DNA from 3 places in the Massilia sp. UYP32 genome. Region 1 is predicted to be linked to each of the others. Evidence: riboswitches for the same ligand, from Rfam matches in the RefSeq annotation. Region 1 holds a riboswitch; each other region holds the start of a gene.
The links. Region 1 has a riboswitch for cobalamin ahead of ABIB42_RS25495 (TonB-dependent receptor domain-containing protein). Riboswitches for the same ligand answer to the same signal wherever they lie in the genome.
Positions count from the first base shown of each region.

Region 2: another riboswitch for cobalamin. It lies ahead of ABIB42_RS00350 (TonB-dependent receptor); the one in region 1 lies ahead of ABIB42_RS25495 (TonB-dependent receptor domain-containing protein).
Region 3: another riboswitch for cobalamin. It lies ahead of ABIB42_RS08225 (cobaltochelatase subunit CobN); the one in region 1 lies ahead of ABIB42_RS25495 (TonB-dependent receptor domain-containing protein).

Region 1 is NZ_JBNDIK010000047.1:6,200-13,679, forward strand. It holds gene ABIB42_RS25475 (cobyrinate a,c-diamide synthase) at 1-19, opposite strand, end outside; gene cobO (cob(I)yrinic acid a,c-diamide adenosyltransferase) at 13-639, opposite strand; gene ABIB42_RS25485 (ABC transporter ATP-binding protein) at 636-1,415, opposite strand; gene ABIB42_RS25490 (FecCD family ABC transporter permease) at 1,412-2,434, opposite strand; gene ABIB42_RS25495 (TonB-dependent receptor domain-containing protein) at 2,494-4,347, opposite strand; cobalamin riboswitch at 4,413-4,645, opposite strand; gene ABIB42_RS25500 (histidine phosphatase family protein) at 4,665-5,207, opposite strand; gene ABIB42_RS25505 (adenosylcobinamide-GDP ribazoletransferase) at 5,207-5,989, opposite strand; gene cobT (nicotinate-nucleotide--dimethylbenzimidazole phosphoribosyltransferase) at 5,986-7,017, opposite strand.
Region 2 is NZ_JBNDIK010000001.1:66,577-74,056, forward strand. It holds gene ABIB42_RS00330 (hypothetical protein) at 58-930, shown strand; gene ABIB42_RS00335 (hypothetical protein) at 940-2,127, shown strand; gene ylqF (ribosome biogenesis GTPase YlqF) at 2,413-3,360, shown strand; gene ABIB42_RS00345 (DODA-type extradiol aromatic ring-opening family dioxygenase) at 3,361-4,176, opposite strand; cobalamin riboswitch at 4,265-4,518, shown strand; gene ABIB42_RS00350 (TonB-dependent receptor) at 4,587-6,548, shown strand; gene ABIB42_RS00355 (cobalamin-binding protein) at 6,553-7,428, shown strand.
Region 3 is NZ_JBNDIK010000008.1:103,206-110,685, forward strand. It holds gene ABIB42_RS08225 (cobaltochelatase subunit CobN) at 1-2,644, opposite strand, end outside; cobalamin riboswitch at 2,823-3,042, opposite strand; gene ABIB42_RS08230 (ROK family transcriptional regulator) at 3,223-4,473, shown strand; gene ssb (single-stranded DNA-binding protein) at 4,998-5,501, opposite strand; gene ABIB42_RS08240 (acetyltransferase) at 5,672-6,397, opposite strand; gene uvrA (excinuclease ABC subunit UvrA) at 6,755-7,480, shown strand, end outside.

The sequences.
Region 1 (7,480 bases):
TACGGGCGCCCGTCACCATTCGGTCCCCGCCTGGGCCGTGATGCCGGCCTTGAACGCGTGCTTGACCACGTTCATTTCGGTGACGGTATCGGCCACCGCGATCAGTTCCGGCGGCGCGCCGCGGCCGGTAATCACCACGTGCTGCATCACCGGACGGTCGAGCAGGTCGGCGATCACGGTGTGCACGTCGAGGTATTTGTATTTGAGGGCGATGTTCAGCTCGTCGAGCACCACCATGCCGATCGCGGGATCGGACAGGAACTGCCGGGCCAGCGCCCAGGCTTCCTCGGCCTTGGCGATGTCGCGCTCGCGGTTCTGCGTTTCCCAGGTGTAGCCTTCGCCCATCGCATGGAAGCGCACTTCGTCGGGAAAGCGGCGCAGGAAGGTTTCTTCGCCGGTCGACAGGGCGCCCTTGATAAACTGGACCACGCCCACTTTCATGCCGTGGCCGAGCGCGCGCGCCACCATCCCGAACGCGCTCGAGCTCTTGCCCTTGCCGTTGCCGGTATTGACGATGACGATGCCGATTTCCTTGTCGGCCGACGCGATTTTTGCGTCGATGACCGCCTTCTTGCGCTCCATGCGGGCGCGGTGGCGGTCGTTCAGGGCGGCGGTTTGTTCGGGTGTCATGTCGGTCATGCGGTGCCCTCCTTGGGGATGAAGATGCGGCGGCCTCCGTGTTCGATCATGTCGATCGGATGGCCGAGGTAGTCGCCCAGCAGCGCCGGGCGCATGATCTGGTCGTTGGCGCCGGCGGTCCAGCGGCCGTCGCCCATGAGCAGGAGCACGTGGGTCGAGATGCGCGCGGCCAGGTTCAGGTCGTGGCCGATCATGACCACGGTCCGGTCCTGCTCGCGGCACAGGCGGGCCAGCAGGCCCATCACGCTCACCTGGTGCGCCAGGTCGAGCGCATTGGCCGGCTCGTCGAGCAGCAGCAGCGGCGTCTGCTGCGCCAGCAGGGCGGCGATCGCCACGCGCTGGCGCTCGCCGCCGGACAGGGTGCGCACGTCGCGCCCGGCCAGGTCGTCCACTTCCATCGACGCCAGCGCCTGCAGGGCGGCCTGGTGGTCGTCGCTGCCCTCCCAGTAGCGGTTGGCGTGGTAGGGGTGGCGCGCCGACAGCACGCTCTCGAGCACCGTGTAGGCGAAAGCATCGTGGCGCGACTGGGCCAGGAAGGCGCGCTCGCGCGCCAGCTCGGTCAGCGGCCAGTCGGGTAGTGCGCGGCCGTTCACCTGGACCGATCCGCCGTTCGGCGGCTGCAAGCCGGCCAGGGTGCGCAGCAAGGTGCTTTTTCCCGCGCCGTTGCGGCCGATGATGCTCCAGCATTCGCCGGCGCGCGCGGTCCAGTCCAGGCCCCGCACCAGGGTGCGTGGGCCGATGGACAGCAGCAGGTCGTGGGTGGAGATGGAGTTCATTTGCGCAGGCGGTGCAACTGGTAGAGGAAGACCGGCGCGCCGATCATCGCCGTGATGGCGCCGACCGGCAGCTGCTGCGGCGCGATGATGGTGCGCGCCAGCGTATCGCACAGCACCAGGAAGGCGCCGCCGGCCAGCACCACGGCCGGGATCAGGACCCGGTGGTCGGGCCCGAAGGCGAAGCGGCAGGCATGCGGCACGATCAGGCCGACGAAGCCGATCGAGCCGGCGCTGGTGACCGCGCTCGCGGTGAGCAGGGCCGACACGAAGAACAGTCCCTTGCGCAGCGCGCCGACGCGCACGCCCAGCGTCACCGCATTCTCGGCGTGCAGCGCGACCATGTTCATGGCGCGCGCATTGCGCATGGCGTACACCAGGCAGCCGGCCAGCACCAGCCAGGGCGCCAGCCGCAGCGGCGCGCCGGCCAGGTCGCCGATCAGCCAGAAGATCATGCTGCGCAGGCGCCCCTCGGGCGCGATCGACAGCATCAGGGTCACGATCGAGCCGCACAGGGCCGAGACGATCACGCCGGTCAGGAGCAGCATCGAGGCGCCGCCTTCGGCCGCCTGGCCGCTGCGCAGGTCGCGCCGCGCCAGCAGGTACAGCAACATCGCCACGCCGATGGCGCCGGCCAGCGCGGCGGCGTCGACCATCAGCGTGGACGCCATCAGGAGCAGCGCCAGCAGGGCGCCGACCGAGGCGCCGGACGAGACGCCCAGCACATACGGGTCGGCCAGGGGATTTCTCAGCAGCGCCTGCATCATGAGGCCGGCCAGGGCCAGCGCGCCGCCGGTCGCGAACGCCACCAGCGCGCGGCTGGCGCGCAGCTCGAGCAGGGAGGCGGAAAGCGAATCGGGCTGGCCGCTGGCGAGCTGGCGCAGGGCGTCGGGAATCTCGCCGAGAGGCACCCGGATCGATCCGGTCATGCCCGCGAACAGCAGGGTGGCAATCGAAAACGCCAGCATGGCGCCGACGATGAGCGTGGCGCGCTGGCGTAGCGGTGGGACGGATGCGTGCATGCTGGCCCTGTTGGTTTCGGACACCCGCGGCCTGGCTGCCGCGGGCAAGGGGTTATAGCTTAACGGATGCCGTAGCGCAGGGCCGCGAACCAGGTGCGGCCGCTGGTGCCGTAGTTACGCGCGATCTCGTACTGCTTGTCGGCGACGTTGTCCAGGCGCATCAGCAGCGACCAGTCGGGCGTGAACTGCCAGGTCGTGTGCAGGTTCAGCAGGCCGTAGCCGCCCAGGCGACGGTTGTTGGCGGCGTCGTCGAAGCGCTCTCCCGATACCGTCAGTTCGGCGCCGGCCTTGAGCGTGCCCATCGTGTAGTCGGCGCCGAAACTGGCATGCTTCTTCGCGCGGCGCGCCAGCTGCTTGCCGGTGGTCTCGTCGCGCGGATCCTGCCAATCGAGGCTGGCGCGCAGGTCGACACCCATCAGGCGCGTAGCGCCGGCCAGCGAGAAGCCTTCGAGCAGGCCCTTGTTGACGTTATAGGCGCAGCTGCGGTTGACGCCGTCCGGGCACGGGGTGCTCGACACGATCATGTCGGTCAGGCGGTTGTGGAAGTAGGTGGCGTCCAGCTGGTAGCCGTTGCCGTCGTAGCGCAGGCCCACTTCGCGGTTGCGGCCTTTTTCGGGCTTGTTGGTTTCCAGGCCGTAGCCGGGGAAATACAGCTCGTTGAAGGTCGGGGCGCGGAAGCTCGTGCCGACGCTGGCGGTGGCGCGCAGGCCGTTGCCGAAGTCGTAGCCATAGCCGGCGGCGCCGGTGTTCTTGCTGCCATAGACCGAGCGGTCGTGGCGCGCGCTGACGTCGACCAGGTGCTGGCCGCGCTTGGCCGAGTAGGCGGCGGCATACGAATTGGTGATGCGCGAGCGCTGCATCGTCGGCACCTCTTCCTTGCGGTGCGTGTACAGCAGCTGCAGGGTGTCCTGGCCGATGGCGATGTCGTTCTGCCAGCTGAACTCATCCTGCTGGGTGTCGATCTGGCTGGCGCCGGATGGCGTCGCGTTGGTGAAGTTGCCCGACTTGTCTTCCGAGCGCGCGTATTGCACCGTGCTGTGCCAGTTCGGCAGGACCTGGTTGCGCATGAAGACCGCGGCGGTGTTCAGGTCGTTGTCGCTGTGGACGTCGTAGTTGGCGGTGCCGCTGTCGTACTGGCTGTACAGGCGGCTGACCAGGAACTGGGCGCCGATCTCGTGGCCCGGCGCGAGCGCCATCGTCACGCGGCCGTTGGCGTTGCGGCGGCGGTAGCCGTCTTCGTCCGGGTTGTAGCCCGAGGCGCCCGGGCGGGTAGACGAAAAGCCGTCCGAGTCCTCGTAGCCGGCGCCGAAGGCGTAGCTGACGGCGTTCGGGCCGCCACTGCTGCCGTAGATGCCGGCATCAAGCTGGCGGGTGGCGTTGCTGCCCATGCCAACCGAGCCGGTGACGACCGGGGCGCCTTCGCCCTTGCGGGTGAAGATCTGGATCACGCCGCCGATGGCGTCGGCGCCGTACAGGGTGCTGAGCGGGCCGTAGACGATCTCGATACGGTCGATGGCGCCCAGCGGGATCGCGTTCCAGCTGGCGGTGCCGGTGGTCGCCGAACCGAAGCGCACGCCGTCGACCAGGACCACGGACTGGTTGGCGTTGGCGCCGCGGATGAAGACGCTGGTGGTGGTGCCGGCCGGGCCGTTGCGCGAGATCTCGATGCCGCGCTGGCGGCGCAGGATGTCGGCCACCGAACCGGCGCCGGAGCGCGCGATCTCTTCGGCGTCGATGACGGTGGTGTCGGCGATGACGTCGGCGGCGCGCTGCGCGGTGCGCGTTGCGGTGACGACGACGGTGTCGGCGGTAGGGATGGCGTCAGGCGAGGGTGCGTCGGCGACGGCGGCGGACGAGATGACGGCGAGGGCGAGCGAGACCGCGGCGGCTTGCCGGGTGACTGGAAAATTCATGAACTGTTTCTTATAAAGGGCAACCAGCCGACGTCCCCGTAGGCCAGATTGAACGGCATCGCGCGAGGCGACGCCACCTTTTGGCCGGTATCCGGGCTGACAAGTATGGCCGTCCGACCTTCCCATGCATGCGCACAGTGGTATGAGGGGACGGTTTGCCGCATGGCTCGGGGAGAGCATGCGGCACTTGCTTACCGTTGCGGGGGCAGCACACGTTGGCCCTTGAAAGGAGCTTCGTGTTTCCCGTTTAACTGCGACTGCGAACGCAGGCGCGAGCACCAAAACGCGCACATTATAAGGCGTTGTCCAAGGCGTTGTCAGGTTTCCAGCATCATCACTTCGCCGTAGCCGATCCGGTGTGGGGCCTGTGCAGCGCGCAGCGCGGCCTCGACCAGCGTGCCGCCGAGGTGCAGCGAATGCAGCAGGCGCATGGTGCCGGCATGGCAGATGACCAGGGCCTGTGCGTGTCCGGCGCGCCGGATGTCGGCATCGAAACCGGCCACGCGCGCGGCCACGTCCATCACGCTTTCGCCGCCGCCGGGGCGGTAGTGCAGCAGGTCGGCGCTCCAGGCATCGATCTCGCTGCGCGGAATGTCGTCCCAGCTGCGCATTTCCCAGGCGCCGAAGTCGATCTCGGCCAGGCGCGCGTCGAATACCGGCGCCGGCGAGAGCTGCGCCGCCAGGACCGCGCTGCGGGCCAGTGGGCTGGCGTAGACGGGCATCGCGCCGGGCAGCCCCTGGCTCGCCAATGCGGCCAGCACCCGTTCGACGTCGGCTCGATCCGCCGCCAGGTCGCTGCGGCCGTAGCAGTGCCCGGCCGGCACCTCGGGCCGCGGATGGCGCACCAGGTAGAGGCGCATCAGGCCAGCACGCCGCGGCCGAGCGTGGCCAGCACCGCGATATAGACCGCCACTTCGGCCAGTTGCTGCACGGCGCCGAGGCAGTCGCCGGTATAGCCTTGCAAGCGCCGCGTGAACTTACGCGCGAGCCAGCAGGTTGCAACGAGGGACGCCACCAGCGCGGCGACGATCGCGGCCAGGTCGAGCAGGCCGCAGGCCAGCAGGCCGAGCGCGGGCAGCAGCACGGTGACGGCGGCGATGCCGAACTCGCGGTCGCTCATGCGCACCGCCAGCGGCTTGGCCTTGCCCTCGGCGCGGGCGTACTCCATCTGCCAGATCAGGGACGTGGCGGCCAGTCGCGACAGCGGGTGAGCCAGCAGCAGGGCGGCCATGGCGCTGGCCGGCGGCAGGCTGGCAAGCAGGGCCAGCTTCGCGCCGAGCATGCAGACGATGCCGATCGCGCCATACGCGCCGACCCGCGAATCCTTCATGATCTCGAGCGCGCGTTCCTTCGTCATGCCGCCGCCCAGGCCATCGCAGGTGTCGGCGAAGCCGTCTTCGTGGAAGGCGCCGGTGAGGTAGATGGTGGCGGCGGTGGACAGCACGGCCGCCACTGGCGCCGGCAGCCAGTGCGCGGCCACCAGGTAGACGAGCGCGCCGATGGCGCCGACCACGACGCCCACCAGGGCGAAGTAGCGCGACGCATGGTTCAACCAGCTCGGCTCGAAACCGACCCAGCGCGGAATCGGCAGCCGCGTGAAGAACTGCAGCGCGATGAAGAACAGGCGCAGCTGGTGCTTCATGCCGAGCGTTCGCTCACTTGCGCCGAGGCGAAGGTGGCCATCTCGTTCAGGAAGTTGGCGCTGGCGTGCAGCAGGGGCAGGGCGAGCGCGCTGCCGGTGCCTTCGCCCAGGCGCAGGCCAAGGTCGAGCAGCGGACGGGCGCCGAGCTCCTCGAGCAGCAGGGCGTGGCCATGCTCGCCCGAGCAGTGCGAAAACACGCAGTAGTCGAGGATGGCCGGCTGCAGGCGCGCGGCCACCAGCAGGGCACTGGTGACAATGAAGCCATCGATCAGCAGCACCTTGCGCAGCTCGGCCGCCTTGAGCATGGCGCCGGCCATCATCGCGATCTCGAAGCCGCCGAAGGTGGCCAGCACCTCGAGCGGCTGCACGGCGTGGGTGTGACGGGCCACGCTTGCCGCGACCACGTCGGCCTTGTGGCGGATACCGTCGGGGGTAAGGCCGGTGCCGGCGCCGACGCAGCGCGCCACCGGCTGGCCGGTCAGCTTGTGCATCAGGGCGGCGGCCGACGTCGTGTTACCGATGCCCATCTCGCCGAAGCCGACCACGGTGCCGGGCAGGTCGCGCGCCAGGGCCATGCCGTGTTCGAGCGCGGTCGCGCATTCCTGCGCCGTCATCGCGGGTTCGAGCGCGAAGTTGCGGGTGCCGTTGGCGACCTTGCGGTGCACGAGCCCCGCGCGTGCGCCGAAATCGTGGTTCACGCCGGCGTCGACCACGTGCAGGGCGCAGCCGTTCTGGCGCGCGAATACATTGATGGCCGCGCCGTCGCCCAGGAAGTTCTCGACCATCTGCCAGGTGACGTCTTGCGGGAAGGCGGAGATGCCCTCGGCCACGACGCCGTGGTCGGCGGCGAAGACCAGGATCGCAGGCTGGTCGATGCTGACCCTGGTCGAGCGCTGGATCAGGCCCAGCTGGGCGGCGAGCGATTCCAGTCGTCCGAGGCTGCCGAGCGGCTTGGTCTTGTTATTGATGGCGTCCGCCAGGGACCGGGAGAGGGCGGCGTCGGCGGTAGGGACGATCGTAGGAATCATATAAGGGTATGTAAGAGAAGGTCGCTGAATGCGGCGGCTAAGATATCACAATCGTAAACCTTGCAAGCCGGCCTCCGGCTTGCTATAGTCTCGCTCCTCGACGCAGACGCAGCCTCACGGTAGCGAAAGCGAAGAGAAAAAAGAGGTTGACGAACAATGAGAAACACTTCATAATCTCGCCTCTCTGCTGCTGACGAACACAACGATTCGCAACGATGCAGCAAGAAGAAGCACCGAATTCTGATCTTTAAAAATTAACAGTCGATAAGTGTGGGCGTTTGATGAAGGTGCCGGCTGACTTGTTCAGCTGCATACTTAAAATATCAAATGTTCGCACAAAGTATTAAACGTTGCTTCAGCAATGAAGTGACGGTCAGTATTTTGAGTGAGCGACCTCGCTAGCAATAGCGAGTGACTCGAAAGAGTCAACAAACAGAGATTGAACTGAAGAGTTTGATCCTGG
Region 2 (7,480 bases), on a different contig from region 1:
CCTCGCGCGCACTAACGCATGACCGGCCTTTGTCCGGCTTGCGTAGAGGAGACGAAGATGAACAAGAAACACACCCTGTGTGCGCTCTGCTTGCTATCAGCCGCCGGCATCGCTGAGGCTGCCAACTACACCCTCTGGATCAACGGCCGCAACAGCGGTGGCAGTCCCGGCAACTACGCCGATTTCCGCTACTGGGGGCCGGACACCACGCCCGCCGGCGTCAACAAGAAGGCCGTCAACTGGGACGGCTACAGCAGCATCTCGTCGCAGAGCCTGCGCGTGCGCGACGCGCTCGACTGCTTCTGCACCGGCCAGAACTGGTGCTATATCGCGGCCTACAGCGCGGGCGAGCTGCTGCTGGGGTACACGCTGGCCAACTTCGGCGGCACCACGCGCGCGGTCAAGAACGCCACGGCCAATGCGGCCGGCGTCTGCGGCGACGCGGGCGGCGTGCAGGGCGGCTGGAACATCAAGTGGGTCAGGACGGCCTCGGGCGCCGCGGGCGGCTCCGAACTGGCCAATGCCGGCGCCTGGACCACCTCCGAGCCGCTGGTGCAAGACCTGCGCACCGGCACCGCGCGCGCCATGTACAACCACAACGACACCCGCAATATCTGGTTCTACCGCTACGCCGGCGCGCGCGGCACCTTGTACTCCTTCCTGCTGCCGGGCCAGGATGACAAGGTGGTGGCCTATCACAGCAGCGGCGGCGCGGCCGGCAACTCCGGCCGTTCGCTCTGCAATCCGGGCGACTGGTTCTGCGACGACCTGCGCTATGGCACCGAACCGAACCAGGGCGGCAGCGTCAAGTGGAGCTGGCACTCGGTCGCCTTCCGCGACGACGGCGAAGACTTCGACCACTACGCCGACGGCAACTGGGAGGGCATCATCGGGGTCGTGCGCCAGGCGATGGTCGACACCGCCAACTAGGGGCACAGGATGGCTTGGCGTCGGCGTTGGCGCTGGCCGGCCGCGGCGGGCGTGGGGGGCTGCATCGGCCTGGGGCTGATCGTCCTGGCGGACAAGGGCGAGGCGGTGCCCGACGCGGCGCCGGCGCCGCAGTCCGCGCCTCCCATTGCCGAGGCGCGGCCCGTCGCGCCTCGGCGTGAAGACCGCGCCGCGCGCCGGCGCCAGCTGGTCGAACAGGTGCGCCTGACCGATCACACCTATTGCAGCTACCTGGCGCATTCGCGCTATCCGCACGATTCGCGGCCGGCCGGCCACCATTCCGACCAGCTGTACCCGAACCAGCCGCTGCTCGAGACCAACCCGATGCGGGCCGAGGGCGGCGACAGCCATCCCGAGGTCCAGCTGCAGACCGCGCAGTCGCGGGTCTACCTGGCGGCCGGCGAAGAGGCCCGCTTCTCGCTGCGCGCGGTGGATGGGGGCGGCCAGCCGCTGCCGCTGGTCGTCACGCGCGCGCTGGCCCAGGGCATGACCTATGGGCCGAGCCGCCCGGCGCCGCAGGTCGCCGTGCCGTTCGCTGAACAAGGCGGCGCCTGGCAGGGGACACTCGCGCCGGCGCAAACGGCGCTGGCGGGTTTTCACGGCACCATCCGGCTCGAGGTGCGCTACCAGGCCGGCGGCCGCGAAGGTTTCGTCCTGTTCGACGTCATTTACTCGCCGCAGTCGCCGGCCACCTGGAGCGGGGCGCCGCGCGAGGCGGTCGACGGCGGCGCGCTGCAGTTCGCGCTGCCGCTGGAGGTGCGCCTGCCCGGACGCTACGTGGTCACGGGCCGCGTCGACGATGCGGACGGCCGCCCGTTCGCGCTGGCCACCTTCAACGAGGTGCTGGGGCAGGGCGCGCAGCAGGTGCGGCTCAGGGTGCACGGCAAGCTGCTGCACGACGGCGCGCCGCGCCTGCCGCTGCTGCTGCGCGACGTCGAGGGCTATCTGCTGCGCGAAAATGTCGATCCCGACCGCCTGCTGTTGCCGCGCCTGGAGGGCAAGGTGTTTGCCAGCCGCACCCGTTCGCTGGCCGGCGTGCCGGATGCCGAGTGGCAGAGCGAGGAACGCAGCCGCTACCTGGCCGAGTACGCGAAAGACCGCGCCGCGGCGCGGACGCGGCTGGCGCGCTTCGATCCGCAGGCGCCGCTGCCGCCGGCCGACTGCGGGAAGGCTCAGTAGGGAAGCAGGGGCAATTGCTCGACCATCGCCGACACCGCGATGGCGCAGCACAGCATCAGCACGCCATACCAGCGCGCCAGCGACCGTTTCAGTTTTTCCCGTACGCGCATTCCCATCTCCGTCTTGTGCAGGCAAGAGAGCAGTGTGCGCGCGGAATATGTCATCAGTGTTGCAATAGCTCAACGGTGTGCGCGATGGAAAGAGGCCTTGTGGCTGCGCCGCTACGTTTGTGTCGACGCTCAGCGTAAAATAGCGCCTTGGACGAAAGATTAAGAGAGCAATAGTATGTCGATTCAATGGTTCCCTGGCCACATGAACGCGGCCAAGCGGGAAGCGGCCGAGCAGATGGAAAACATCGATCTGGTGATCGAGGTCCTCGATGCGCGCCTGCCCGAGGCGAGCTGCAACCCGCTGGTGGAAGAGCTGCGCAAGTTCCGCCAGCGCCCTTGCCTGAAGGTCTTGAACAAGATCGACCTGGCCGACCCGAACGCGACCGCCGCCTGGAAAGCCTATTACGACGCCCAGGACGGCGTGACCGCCTATCCGATGACGACCAAGAAGCCGGCCGACGTCGCCCGCATTCCGGACCTGGCCCTGTCGCTGGCGCCGCATCGCGGCGTGCCGACCAAGCCGCTGCGGATCATGATCATGGGCATCCCAAATGTAGGAAAATCAACACTGATGAACGCGCTTTTAAAGAAGCGCGTGGCCAAGGTGGGCGACGAGCCGGCCGTGACCAAGACCCAGCAGCGCCTGTACCTGAACAAGAACGTGGTGCTGGTCGACACTCCGGGCATGCTGTGGCCGAAGATCGCCATGGCCAGCGACGGCCTGATGCTGGCCGCCAGCCACGCGATCGGCACCAATGCGCTGGTCGAGGAAGAAGTGGCCGAATACCTGGGCGAGCTGCTGCTGCAGCGCTATCCGCAGCTCTTGAGCGCGCGCTACGGTTTCAAGACCGAAGGGATGGACGGCGTGGCTGTGATCGAGGGCGTGGCCCAGCGCCGGGGTTTTCGCGTGCGCGGCGGCGATTTCGATTACGAAAAGGCGGCGCACACGCTGCTGCAGGATTACCGCCAGGGCGCGCTCGGCCGCATCAGCCTCGAGACGCCGGAATCGCGCGCGGCCAGCCTGGCGCAGCACGAGGCCGAGATGGCCGAAAAAGCACGTATCGCGGCCGAGAAGGCAGCCGCCAAGGCCGAAGAAGCGGCGCGCGGCAAGCGCGGGACGTGATCACGCCGCTGGCGTCGCCCCGAACCTGAAACTCGACACCGCCAGATTCCCCATGAACGCGTCTTCATGATAGACGCAGGCGGCCGCCTCCTGTTCGGCCGCCCCCAATGCCACCATCAGTGGAATCAGGTGCTCCTCGCGCGGATGCGCCGCCCGCGCCATCGGCGCCGCATCCCAGCGCAGCAAGGCCTGCTCACGTTGCGCCGGATCGAGTTCGAGCAGCGCGTGCTGCAGCCAGCCGTCGAAAGCGCGTGACGCCTCCCGCCCGTTCGGCCCGAACTGGCGCAGGTTATGGTACGACAACCCGCTGCCGATGATCAGGATGCCCTCGTCGCGGAGCAGCGCCAGCGCACGGCCCGCCGCCAGGTGGGTGGCCGGATCCAGGTCGCGCCGGATCGACAGCTGCACCACCGGCATGCGCGCTTCCGGATAGACCGGGTACAGCATCGAGAACGTGCCATGATCGAAACCGCGTTCGGCGTCCAGCGCGGCCGGGTGGCCCGCGGCCTCGAGCAGGTCGGCCACGCGCCGCGCCAGCGCCGGCTCGCCGGGGGCCGGGTACTTGACCTGGTAGGTATGCGGCGGAAAGCCGCCGTAGTCGTAGATCATGCCGGGCGCCGTGCCGGACGACACCATGAACTGCGGCGTCTCCCAGTGGGCAGTCACGACCAGCACCGCACGCACCGCGTCGCCGGCCTCGGTCCGTAGCGCGGCAAGCGAAGCGGCCAGCTGGTCGTAGGCAGTGCCGTACTGCTCGCGCATCCAAGGCCACGGGCCGCCGCCGTGCGAGACGAAATAGGTGGGTAGACGTGCCATCGAGCGCTCCTGCTGTTGGATTGAAGCGACCATGTTAGCCCAAGCGACGGCGGCTTGCCGGCGGCCGGGCAGCCAGCACCTTGTCAAGGTATAATCGCCCCGTTTTGGTGCTCTCGCGCACGTCCAGGTGCGCGAAGTTAAACGGGAAACACGACATGGCCGCGCCACGCGCCGCCATGGAGGTGTGCTGCCCCCGCAACGGTCAACAAGCGCCGCGCTTCTCATCAAGAGCGTGGCGGACGGTCTCGACAACCACTGCGCCGCTGTACATTCTTTTCTGCGCAGGAAGGTGAGGCCGTCATGCTTGCCAGCCCGGATACCGGCCAAAGCAGGTGGAAGCGCCAGGCGCTTCCGTTGACTCCGGGCTGCGGGGAAGCAGGCCGGTGCCTTTTATCGAGAACACATTCATCATGATTTTTGCAGTTGCACCGCGCCGCGCGCCACTCGCACTGGCTTGCGCCTTCGCCATGTTCGCCCCTCACGCCATCGCCCAGGACAGCGCGCAGTCCTCCTTGCCATCGGTCCTCATCACCGGCCCGCGCTTCCCGGCCCAGGCCACGCCGATCGGCGCCACCGTCATCACCGCGGAGCAGATCCGCAGCGCCGGCGCCCTTGATGTCAATGCGGCGATCCGCAAGATCGGCGGCGTGTTCGGCCGCCAGAGCCTGGACGGCTCGCCCGACTTCGGCCTCGACCTGCGGGGCTTCGGCACCAACAGCGCCCAGAACACGGTGGTGCTGGTCGACGGCGTGCGCCTGAACGAGAACGAACTGGCGCACACGGTGCTGTCGACCATTCCCGTGGACACGGTCGAGCGCATCGAGATCACGCGCGGCGGCAGCAGCGTGCTGTACGGCGACGGCGCCACCGGCGGCGTGATCAACATCGTTACCCGCCGCGGCGCCGGCGCGGGAACGCACGGCTCGTTGTTCGCCGAAGCCGGCCGCTTCGACCACCGCGACCTGCGCGCCTCGATCACGCACGGCGCCGGCCCGTGGTCGTTCGACGCCGCAGTAAGCGACCGCAGCACGGATAACTACCGCGACAACAACAAGTACGAGCAGACCAGCTTCAGTGGCGGCGTGGGGTATGCCTACGCGCCGAACGGCCGCGCCGGCCTGCGTTTCGAGAGTTCGCGCGCCGATTCGCGCCTGCCGGGTTCGCTGAGCGAAGAGCAGTTCCTGACCATCCCGACCCAGAGCAACACGCCGAAGAATTACGGCTCGCTCGATACCGACCGCGTGACCGCGTTCGTCGAGCACCGTGTCGGCGCCTTCGAGCTGGCGGCCGATCTATCGCACCGCGAGCGCGAGGTTTCGTCCACCTACGACTTCGGCGCGCCGTCGACGTCGATCTACGAGGCCGAGCAGACCCAGTTCTCGCCGCGCCTGCGCCACACCCTCGACCTCGGCGACAAGCGCAACGAATTCGTCACCGGCATCGACCTGATCCGCTGGGAGCGCGAGGTTACCTCCAATTTCTCGGCCGGCGACGCGCGCCAGGACTCGAAAGCCTTCTACCTGCGCGACGAACTGCGTTGGAATGCCCCGCACAACGCCCGCCTGGCGGTGGGTGGCCGTCACGAACGCTTCGAGAAGGACTACAGCGACCCGCTGGCCTTCCCGCCGGTCGTGAACGAGCAGCGCAAGCAGTCGCTCAACGCCTGGACCGTGGAAGGCAGCATCGACGTGATGCCGCTCGTGACCGTGTTCGCCAAGGCCGGCCGCAGCTACCGCATCGCCAATATCGACGAAAACAGCTACCGTTCGACCCTGGACGTGCTGGAGCCGCAAACCTCGCGCGACCTGGAACTGGGCGTCAGCGCCGGCCTCGATGCGCGCAAGGTGACCGCGCGCGTGTTCCGCCACCGCCTGACGAACGAGATCTTCTACGACCCGACCATCGGCTATGGCGCCAACACCAACCTCGATCCGACCCGCCGCCAGGGCGTGGAGCTGGAAGGGCAAGCCGTCTTCGCCGACGCCTGGCGCCTGCTTGGCTCGTGGCAGTACGTGCAGGCCGAGTTCCGCGACGGCCCGAACGCCGGCCGCGAGATGGTGCTGGTGCCGAAACACGTGGTCACCGCGCGCCTGGCGTGGACGCCGGGCATTGGTCAGACCGCCGACATCGGCGCCCAGTGGGTCGACAGCCAGCGCTATGGCGACGACTTCACCAACAGCTGCAGCACCCGCATGCCGTCGTTCACCACGATCGACGCCCGCTATGCGCGCCGCTTCGGCCCGTGGGAAGTGGCGCTGTCGGGCCTGAACCTGGCCGACCGCCAGTACTACAGCCAGGCCTACAACTGCCGCGCCGGCATCTATCCAAGCGACGGGCGCCAGCTCAAGTTGTCGCTGCGCTTCGACTTCTGATGCCATGAAGTCCGCGCTGGCGGCCGTGCTGGCCGCAACCTCGGTCAATGTGTTCGCGGCGATCACGGTCGTCGACGACGCCGGGCGCACGGTCACGCTGGCGCGGCCGGCGCAGCGGGTGATCTCGATGGCGCCGCACGTCACCGAGCTGCTGTTCGCGGCCGGCGGCGGGGCGCGCATGGTCGGCGCAGTGGACTACAGCGACTATCCCGAGGCGGCGAAAAAGCTGCCCCAGGTCGGCAGCTTCAACAAGATCGATGTCGAGCGCGTGCTGGCGCTGAAGCCCGACCTGCTGGTGGTCTGGCAGAGCGGCAACCCGACGCGCCAGGTCGAGCAGCTGGCGCGGCTGGGCATCCCCGTCTATTACAGCGAGCCGAGCCGGCTGGAGCAGGTCGGCGACAGCCTGCTGCGCCTGGGCCGGCTGCTCGGCACCGAGCCCGTGGCCCGGCGGGCGGCGCACGACTACGGGGCGCGCATCGCGGCGCTCAGGACGCGCTACGCCGGGCGGCCGCAGGTCGGCGTGTTCTACCAGGTCTGGGACCGCCCGCTGTACACCCTCAACGACGACCATGTCGCCAGCGACATCCTGCGCCTGTGCGGCGGCCGCAACCTGTTCGGGGCCCTGAAGACGATCGCGCCCGAGGTCGGCATCGAGGCGGTGATCGAAGCCGATCCCGAAGTGATCCTGGTCGGCAAGCGCGACGATCCCAAGGACCCCGGCTGGAAGATCTGGCAACCGTACAAGGGCATGACGGCGGTAAGACGCGGCAACCTGTTCGAGATCGATGGCGACCTGACCAGCCGGGCGGGGCCGCGCACGGCCGACGGCGCCGCCCGCATCTGCGCGCTGCTCGAGGACGCGCGCGGGCGCCGGCCTTGACGACTTGACTATTCGCGTTGCCGGCGTAGATTGAAAGTCACCACGCCCCTGT
Region 3 (7,480 bases), on a different contig from region 1:
CCGGCTCGATGTAGCGGCCATCCAGGCCGGCCAGCAATGCCGCCATCTCGCGCCGCGGCGAGTCGCGCAGTTGATGGGCGACGTCGGGATCGTCGATGCCGCTCTTCTTCATCGAATCGAGCATCAGCTCGAGCGACGCGCGGCTCCACGGCCGGCCGAACACGTGCAGGCCATGGGGCATGAATTTCTCCTGCAGCTTGGTCAGATAGTGGCCGATCTCGTGCGCCAGCAGGTCGTCGTCGGCCGCGTCGAAGCCGATGCCGCGCACCTCCAGCACGTCGGACATCGACGCTTCCAGCTCGGCGCGCAGGTTCAGGGCCACGACCCGCTCGCGCATCAGCTGTGCGGCCTGGGTCTTGAGCGATTCGGACGATGCGGCTTCAAAACTCTCGACGATCTGGCGCAGCGACAGCAGTTCGTCGTACAGCGGCGTGGTGGCCAGCGGCGGCGTCAGGTGGTCGACGATGATGGCCAGGCCGCGGCGCTTGGCCTGCGTGCCTTCGCCGACGCCGTCGACGATATATGGGTAGATGCCCGGCAGGTCGCTCGCGATCAGGCTCGGATAGTCGTCGCTCGATAGGCCGACGGCCTTGCCCGGCATGAATTCATAGGTCGAGTGGCGCCCCACGTGCACCACGGCGTCGGCCTTGAAGCGGTCGCGGATCCAGTGGTAGAAGCCCAGGAACTGGTGCGGCGGCGTGATGCTGGTGTTCGCGTGCAGCAGTTCCTCGTCCACTTCCCAGCCGCGCGGCGGCTGCGGGCCGATGAAGACGTTGCCGAACACCAGTCCCGGCACCAGCATCTTGCCGCCATCGACCATTACCTTGCCCGGCGCCGGGCCCCAGCCGCGCATGCCTTCGATGCCGTAGCCGATCAGGCGCCGGTAGAGGGGCGCCAGCGCCTTGCAGGGCCGTGGCCTGGCTTCATCGAGGCAGGCAAAGTAGCCTTCTTCCAGCGCATGCAGGTCGCGCGTGGCCTGCTCGCGCTGCGGATGGTCGACGCCCTCGACCAGGTGCAGCAGCTCCTCGATCACGGTCTCGGCCTGCTTGCGGCCCAGCGCGCGCTCTCCGGCCTTCTCGGCCGCCAGCACGTCGGCATGCAGGCGGCCCAGCAGGCCGTCCTGCATCTCGCCCCGCACCCGCGGCGACAGGGTCGCGAACCAGCGCGCGTAATCCTGCGCCGTGACGCCGTTGACGGCGCCGGCCATCTCGCGCAGGGCGGCGCGGTCTTCCGGCAGGTTGACGCCGCGCGCCATGATCATGTCGAGCAGCGCCTCGGGCGACGCTGGCAGGTCGCCGACCGTGTAGCCGGCGGCCTTGAGGGCATGCAGCATCCCGAACAGCGAGTCCGGCACGTTGAGGTTGTCGGCGCCGATGTTCTGGCGCCCCGGCGGATGGTTGTAGTAGACCATCGCGACCTTCTTGTCGGCGTTCGACTTGGCGCGCAGCGCCAGCCAGCGCGCCACGCGGCCCGACAGGCGATCGACTTCGGCCGGCAGCAGCACGGGCGGGCGGTTCTCGATGCCGGTCTGGCGGTCGCGCCGGGCCTGGCCCAGGGCCGCCACCACCATCGGCTGGCCGATGCCCTGCAGCTCGGGCAGGGCGACGCGGTACTGGACCGAATCGGGCGGCAGGCCGTCGGGCGACAGCTGCCACTGCATCGCGGTGCGGTCCGACAGGCGGATCGCCTTGAATACCGGGATGTCCAAACGCTTGAAAGCCGCCTCCACCGCCTCCCGGCCTTCGGCGGCGCCGACCACGAAATCCTGCAGCACCACCAGCGCGGCAGGCTTGGCGGGCGCGACCAGCTGCGGCAGGCGTTCGAGCGCTTCGCGCGAGGCGCCGCCCCAGCGCGTGAGCAGCTGCACGCAGGGCTGGCCGAGTTCTTCGATGCGCCGGCACAGCGCCGCTGGCACCACGCCATCCATGTTCGCCAGGTCGAGCACGACCACGGTCGGGCGCTCGCGCAGGCTGAGCGTCGACGCATTGCCCCACGCGGCGCCGTCCTGCAGCTCGCGCTGTCCGGCGCGCAGGCGCAGGGTCGGCTCGGGCTGCGGATCGGCCAGGGGCGTGCCTGGCGCGAGCAGGTGCCGCATCAACTCCGTGGTGTTGTCGACGCCGCCCGCCTGCCACACGCGGCGCGCTGCGAGCCAGTGGCGCGCGGCGGGCTCCAGCTCGGCCGCCTGCAACGCGGCCTGCGGCGGCGCTTCGCTCGCCAGCTGGCGCAGCAGCTCGGGCGAGAAGCCGGCCAGGCTGCCGTGGCGCGAACGCGTCATGAGGTTCAGGGTCGCCTCGCCGTTCAGCGCCAGCACCGCCGTCGCTGGCCTGGCGTGGCGCGCCAGAGCATCCTTCATGCGCCGTGCCGGATCGCCGAACAGCGACACCGCCAGGATGGTGTCGGCGCCGGCGATCCACTGCGCCACCTCGCGTTCGCCGGCCGCCATCAGCTGGGCCGGCGTGCGCAGCAGGATGCGGTCTTGCGGATGGCTGGCCAGGTGGCGGTGGGCGGCTTCGATCGCGCCCGGCGCGGCGCGCTCGGTGACCACGGCGAACAGGGTGGCGGCGCCGGCGTGCTGGAAGCCCGACATGCAGGCGAGCAGGAACACCAGCGCGACGCAGATGCGGACAGGGAGAAGCGTGTTCATGTGAACGTCGACCTTTCAGCTGCGCGCTTGACGCGCGCACGACAACAGGCAGCCGCCATCCTTCCACGATGAACAGGGACGCTTGCGCGCCGCGCAGGCGAGCGATCGCAGCGAATGACGCGAGCAGACAAAGAAGGAACAGCGGACAACCAACAGGCACGCCCTCACCCCGGGACGTGCGAATGCATCGTGGATGGCCGGTCTTCTGGCTCGCCGTCTTCCTTCCCCGGTCCTGCCTTCCCGTGCACGGGGCACAGTGGCGTTCGACCGGGGTCGTCAGGCTTACAGCAGCGGGGGCTGCGCCGGACTGGCGCGCGATGGCTATCGCGCACGTCACCGGCTTCCCGTTTCACCTCCCTGCAGACGAGCAGGAAGGCACCATTCACTTGATTGGGCGCGATTCTAACGCCAAGTTCGACCAGTTGTCACCGCATTATTTTTTGGCGGGCGAGCGCGAAGCGGCCCAGCGCGGCGACCAACAGCGCCCGATCGGCCCGAAAAATAAGTCGCATAGGTTTATTTAGCGGAAGGACGTATACTTACCGTCTCCCGCTGTCTTGCCCATCGAACGCCGCGCCATGCCGTCCTATAACGCACCGCCTCCCGCCTTTGACCCCGCCACCATGCCGCTGCTGCGCACCGTCGGCTCGAACCAGGTCGGCATGCGCGAGTTCAACGAGCGGGTCGTGCTGCAGGCGATCCGCACCCATGGCAGCCTGCCCAAGGCCGAAGTCGCGCGCCTGACCAATCTGAGCACCCAGACCGCCTCGGTAATCATCAACCGCCTGCTGGACGAGCAACTGGTGGTCAAGCGCGACGCCGTGCGCGGCAAGGTCGGCCAGCCGTCGCAGCCGATCGCCCTTAATCCGGAAGGCGCGTTCTCGATCGGCATCCAGATCGGCAGGCGCGCGCTGGACGTGGTCCTGCTCGATTTCACGGGCGCGCTGCGCTGGCAGTCGTCGACGCCCTACGCCAGCCCCGACGTGGAGCAGGTCTTCGCCGCCATCGATGCCAGGCTGCGCGAGGTGGACGACTTCCTCGGCCCGGAGCTGGCCCCGCGCCTGACCGGCATCGGCCTGGCCGCCCCGCTCACGCTGGGCACCTGGCACGGCCTGGAAAGCCTGCTGCCGCATCAGGCCGAAGCCTGGCGCCGGGTCGACCTGCGCATCCGCCTGCAGGCCATGACGCCGCTGCGCGTGGACTTCGCCAAGGACACGATCGCGGCCTGCGTGGCCGAACTGGTGGCCGGCCGCGGACGCAAGCTGAAAAGCTATCTGTACGTGTTCGTGGACACCCTGGTCGGCGGCGGCCTGGTGATCGACGGCGAGCCGCACAGCGGCCAGTTCGGCAACGCCGGCGCGATCGGTTCGATGCCATTGGGCCTGGCCGGAACGGACGAACGCGGCGTGGCGCCGCAACTGCTCGGGGCGGCCTCACTGGTGCGGCTGGAAGAGATGCATGCGCAGGCGGGATTGGCGCCGCTGGCGTTCGGCGACGACCGCCTCTTGAGCGGCCCATGGGAAGCGGTGACCCTGCAATGGGTCGAGGAAGCCGCCAATGCGATCACCTTCGGCGTCACCGGCGCGGCCTGCCTGCTCGACCTGGACGGCGTGATCGTCGACGGCGCCGTCAGCCGCGCCCTGCTCGAACGCCTGATCGCCGCGGTGCAGGAGCAGATGACGCGCTACAGCTGGCAGGGCACCGAGCGGCCGCTGGTGATGGCGGGAACGATCGGGATGACGGCCAAGGTCATCGGCGCAGCTTATTTGCCGCTGCATGCGAACTTCGCGCCGGCGCATGGCTTGTTCCTGAAGGCGGCGCGGCGCTAGTGTCTTGAATAGGCTGCACTATAAAAAAAACCCTGCGAATGATGCACTCGCAGGGTTTGTCGTACCGATCAGACCGGAAATCGTAGGGTAGGGTACGTGACGCTCAAGAGTCGCCCGTTACCCTCCCTCCGAACCGGACTTGCGCATTTCTACGCATCCGGCTCTCCATCAACAGTATCAACATTTTTCCAAAACCGGTTGTCCGGGAGAGCGCCTTGGTGGAGCCTGTGGTGACTCTTCCGAACCGACGCTTCAAAGACCCTGCGTCGGTGAGATCCCGAACCCGGCTTAGGACTATGGTTCAACCAATACAGGCTTAGCCATACGGGACTTGGCATGACGGAAGCAAGGTAGGTCTTTTCCCCGCGTCTCCGCCTTTTCCCGCCATGCTGCTTTCCCCTCTCCCTTTCGGGATTACAGTTGTTACCAACGAAGGTGGGACGGGTTGCCAGTAGCTTCCCAAGTAAGCTACACTACAGGCATAAATGCCGTAAGTACTTGATTTATAAGATTAAACGGCGCACTTAGAACGGAATATCGTCATCCATATCCGAGAAGTTCGGCGCCGGTTTCGGCTGCGGACGCGCGGCCGGAGCCGGTGGCGCCTGGCGCGGAGCCGGACGCTGCGGGGCCGAGTAGTCGTCGTCCATGCCGCCGCCCATACCGCCACCCATGCTGTCGCCGCCCATACCCTGGCGACCGCCCAGCATCTGCATGTTTTCAGCGATGATGTCGGTGGCGTAGCGCTCGATGCCGTCCTTGTCGGTGTACTTGCGGGTCTGCAGGCGGCCTTCGACGTAGACCGACGAACCTTTCTTGAGGTACTGGCCCACGATCTCGGCCAGGCGGCCGAAGAAGGAGATGCGGTGCCACTCGGTCAGTTCTTTCTGTTCGCCGGTATTGCGGTCCTTCGAGCGGTAGGAAGTGGCGACCGCGATGTTCGCGATGGCGTCGCCGCTCGGCATGTAGCGGATTTCGGGATCGCGGCCGAGATTGCCGACGATGATGACCTTGTTGACTGATGCCATGATGGTTCCTTGAATGGTGTTGTGAGCCCTGACTCTGCACTTGACTAAGCGTCAGGGAACTGTGTGCTGCAACCCGATATTATGCCTGTTCAGCAGAATTTGTTCGTGGTTTTTAATGCATCAAAACGTGATAAATCCTGGCCGGTGAGCTTCCTCAATCGGACGCAATGTCAGGTCTGCGGGCCATGCTCGGCCTCGTAGGCCTTGCGGCGCTCGATCAGCTTGGCGATGGTGGCCAGCGCCGCATCCTCGTCCTGCGTCATGTCTTGAAGGAAGGCGTCGTTATTGTCGCGGATCCAGCTCAGCGGCATGTCCCACCAGGCGAGTTCGACCAGCGCGGCGCGCACTTTCTCCGAGAAACGGAAGCGGATCAGGCGCGCCGGCGAGCCGGCATAGATCCCGTACGGCTCGGAACGAAAGTTGGGCGGCAGGACGGAACGGGCGCCGATCACGCAGCCATTCTCGATCACACTGCCGCCCAGCACCATGGTCTCGTCGCCGATCCAGACGTCGTTCTTGATCACGGTATCGGCATATTGCGGCGGCGGCGCATTGCGCAAGCCCATGCCCTGGACCGAGAACATACTAGTCGAGATGGTCCGCATGTCGTGCTGGCCATTCAACAGGAAGCGCAGGCGCAAGCCGCCGGCGACGAAGCGCCCCACCGCCAGGTTCTGTTTTCCGGCATCGTACTTGGCGATGGAACCCACGCCCAATCCCGAACAGCGGCCAATGTAGAAATAGCCATGGGTGGCTTCTTCGTCCAGCCAGTTACGGAAGAACCCGTGCGGGATGCTGGTGTAGCCGCCGCTCGCATACGACATGACGGTGAATTGCGCCGCCCATGGGTGGTCCGGCTGTTCGCCGCTGAAGTCGTCTTCGGTAAAAATCTGCATTGCACAAGCCCTCGCCCAAAGAAGTAAATTGTAACCTGAGAGCAACAAAGACTTGACGCCGGGATGCTGAAAAAACCTGCGTGAAGGAACAGCCGGGCGCCATAAATTATTTTGGGATTCTGAACGATTTGCCATTGAAGCGTCCTTGAAGACGCCCACATATCCCGGACGGCGCCGGCCGGTTGCAAGCGCATCCGGGCCCCGTGCTGTTCTGCCATCGCTGTACACCAACCACTGGATGAATGTACAGCCGAAACAAAAACGCGCTACACTTACGGGTTCTCCCCGATTGGCCCGCTTACCGCGCTGCTGGCGTCTGCGGCCCCGCAAAAACTGATAGAAAGTCTGCCGAACTTAATGGAAGAAATTCGCATTCGTGGTGCCCGCACGCACAATCTGAAGAACATCAACCTCGACCTGCCACGCAACAAGCTGATCGTGATCACCGGCCTGTCGGGCTCGGGCAAATCCTCGCTCGCCTTCGACACCCTGTATGCCGAAGGCCAGCGCCGCTACGTCGAATCGCTGTCGGCGTATGCGCGCCAGTTCCTGCAACTGATGGAAAAGCCGGACGTCGACCTGATCGAAGGCCTGTCGCCGGCGATCTCGATCGAGCAGAAGGCGACCTCGCACAACCCGCGCTCGACCGTCGGCACCGTCACCGAGATCCACGATTACCTGCGCCTGCTGTACGCGCGCGTCGGCACGCCGTATTGCCCGCAACACCCGCATGAGCCGCTGTCGGCCCAGACCGTGTCGCAGATGGTCGATGCGGTGCTTGCCATGCCGGAAGGCACCAAGCTGATGATCCTTGCGCCGGTCGTGGCCGGCCGCAAGGGCGAACACGGCGACCTGTTCCAGGCCATGCAGGCCCAGGGCTTCGTGCGCTTCCGCATCGCCAGCGGCGTCAACCCTGCCAAGATCTACGAGATCGACGAGCTGCCCAAGCTCAAGAAGACCGAAAAGCACAGCATCGATGTCGTGATCGACCGGGTGAAAGTGAACCCGGACATCAAGCAGCGCCTGGCCGAAAGCTTCGAGACCGCCCTGCGCCTGGCCGATGGCCGCGCCGTGGCCTATGAG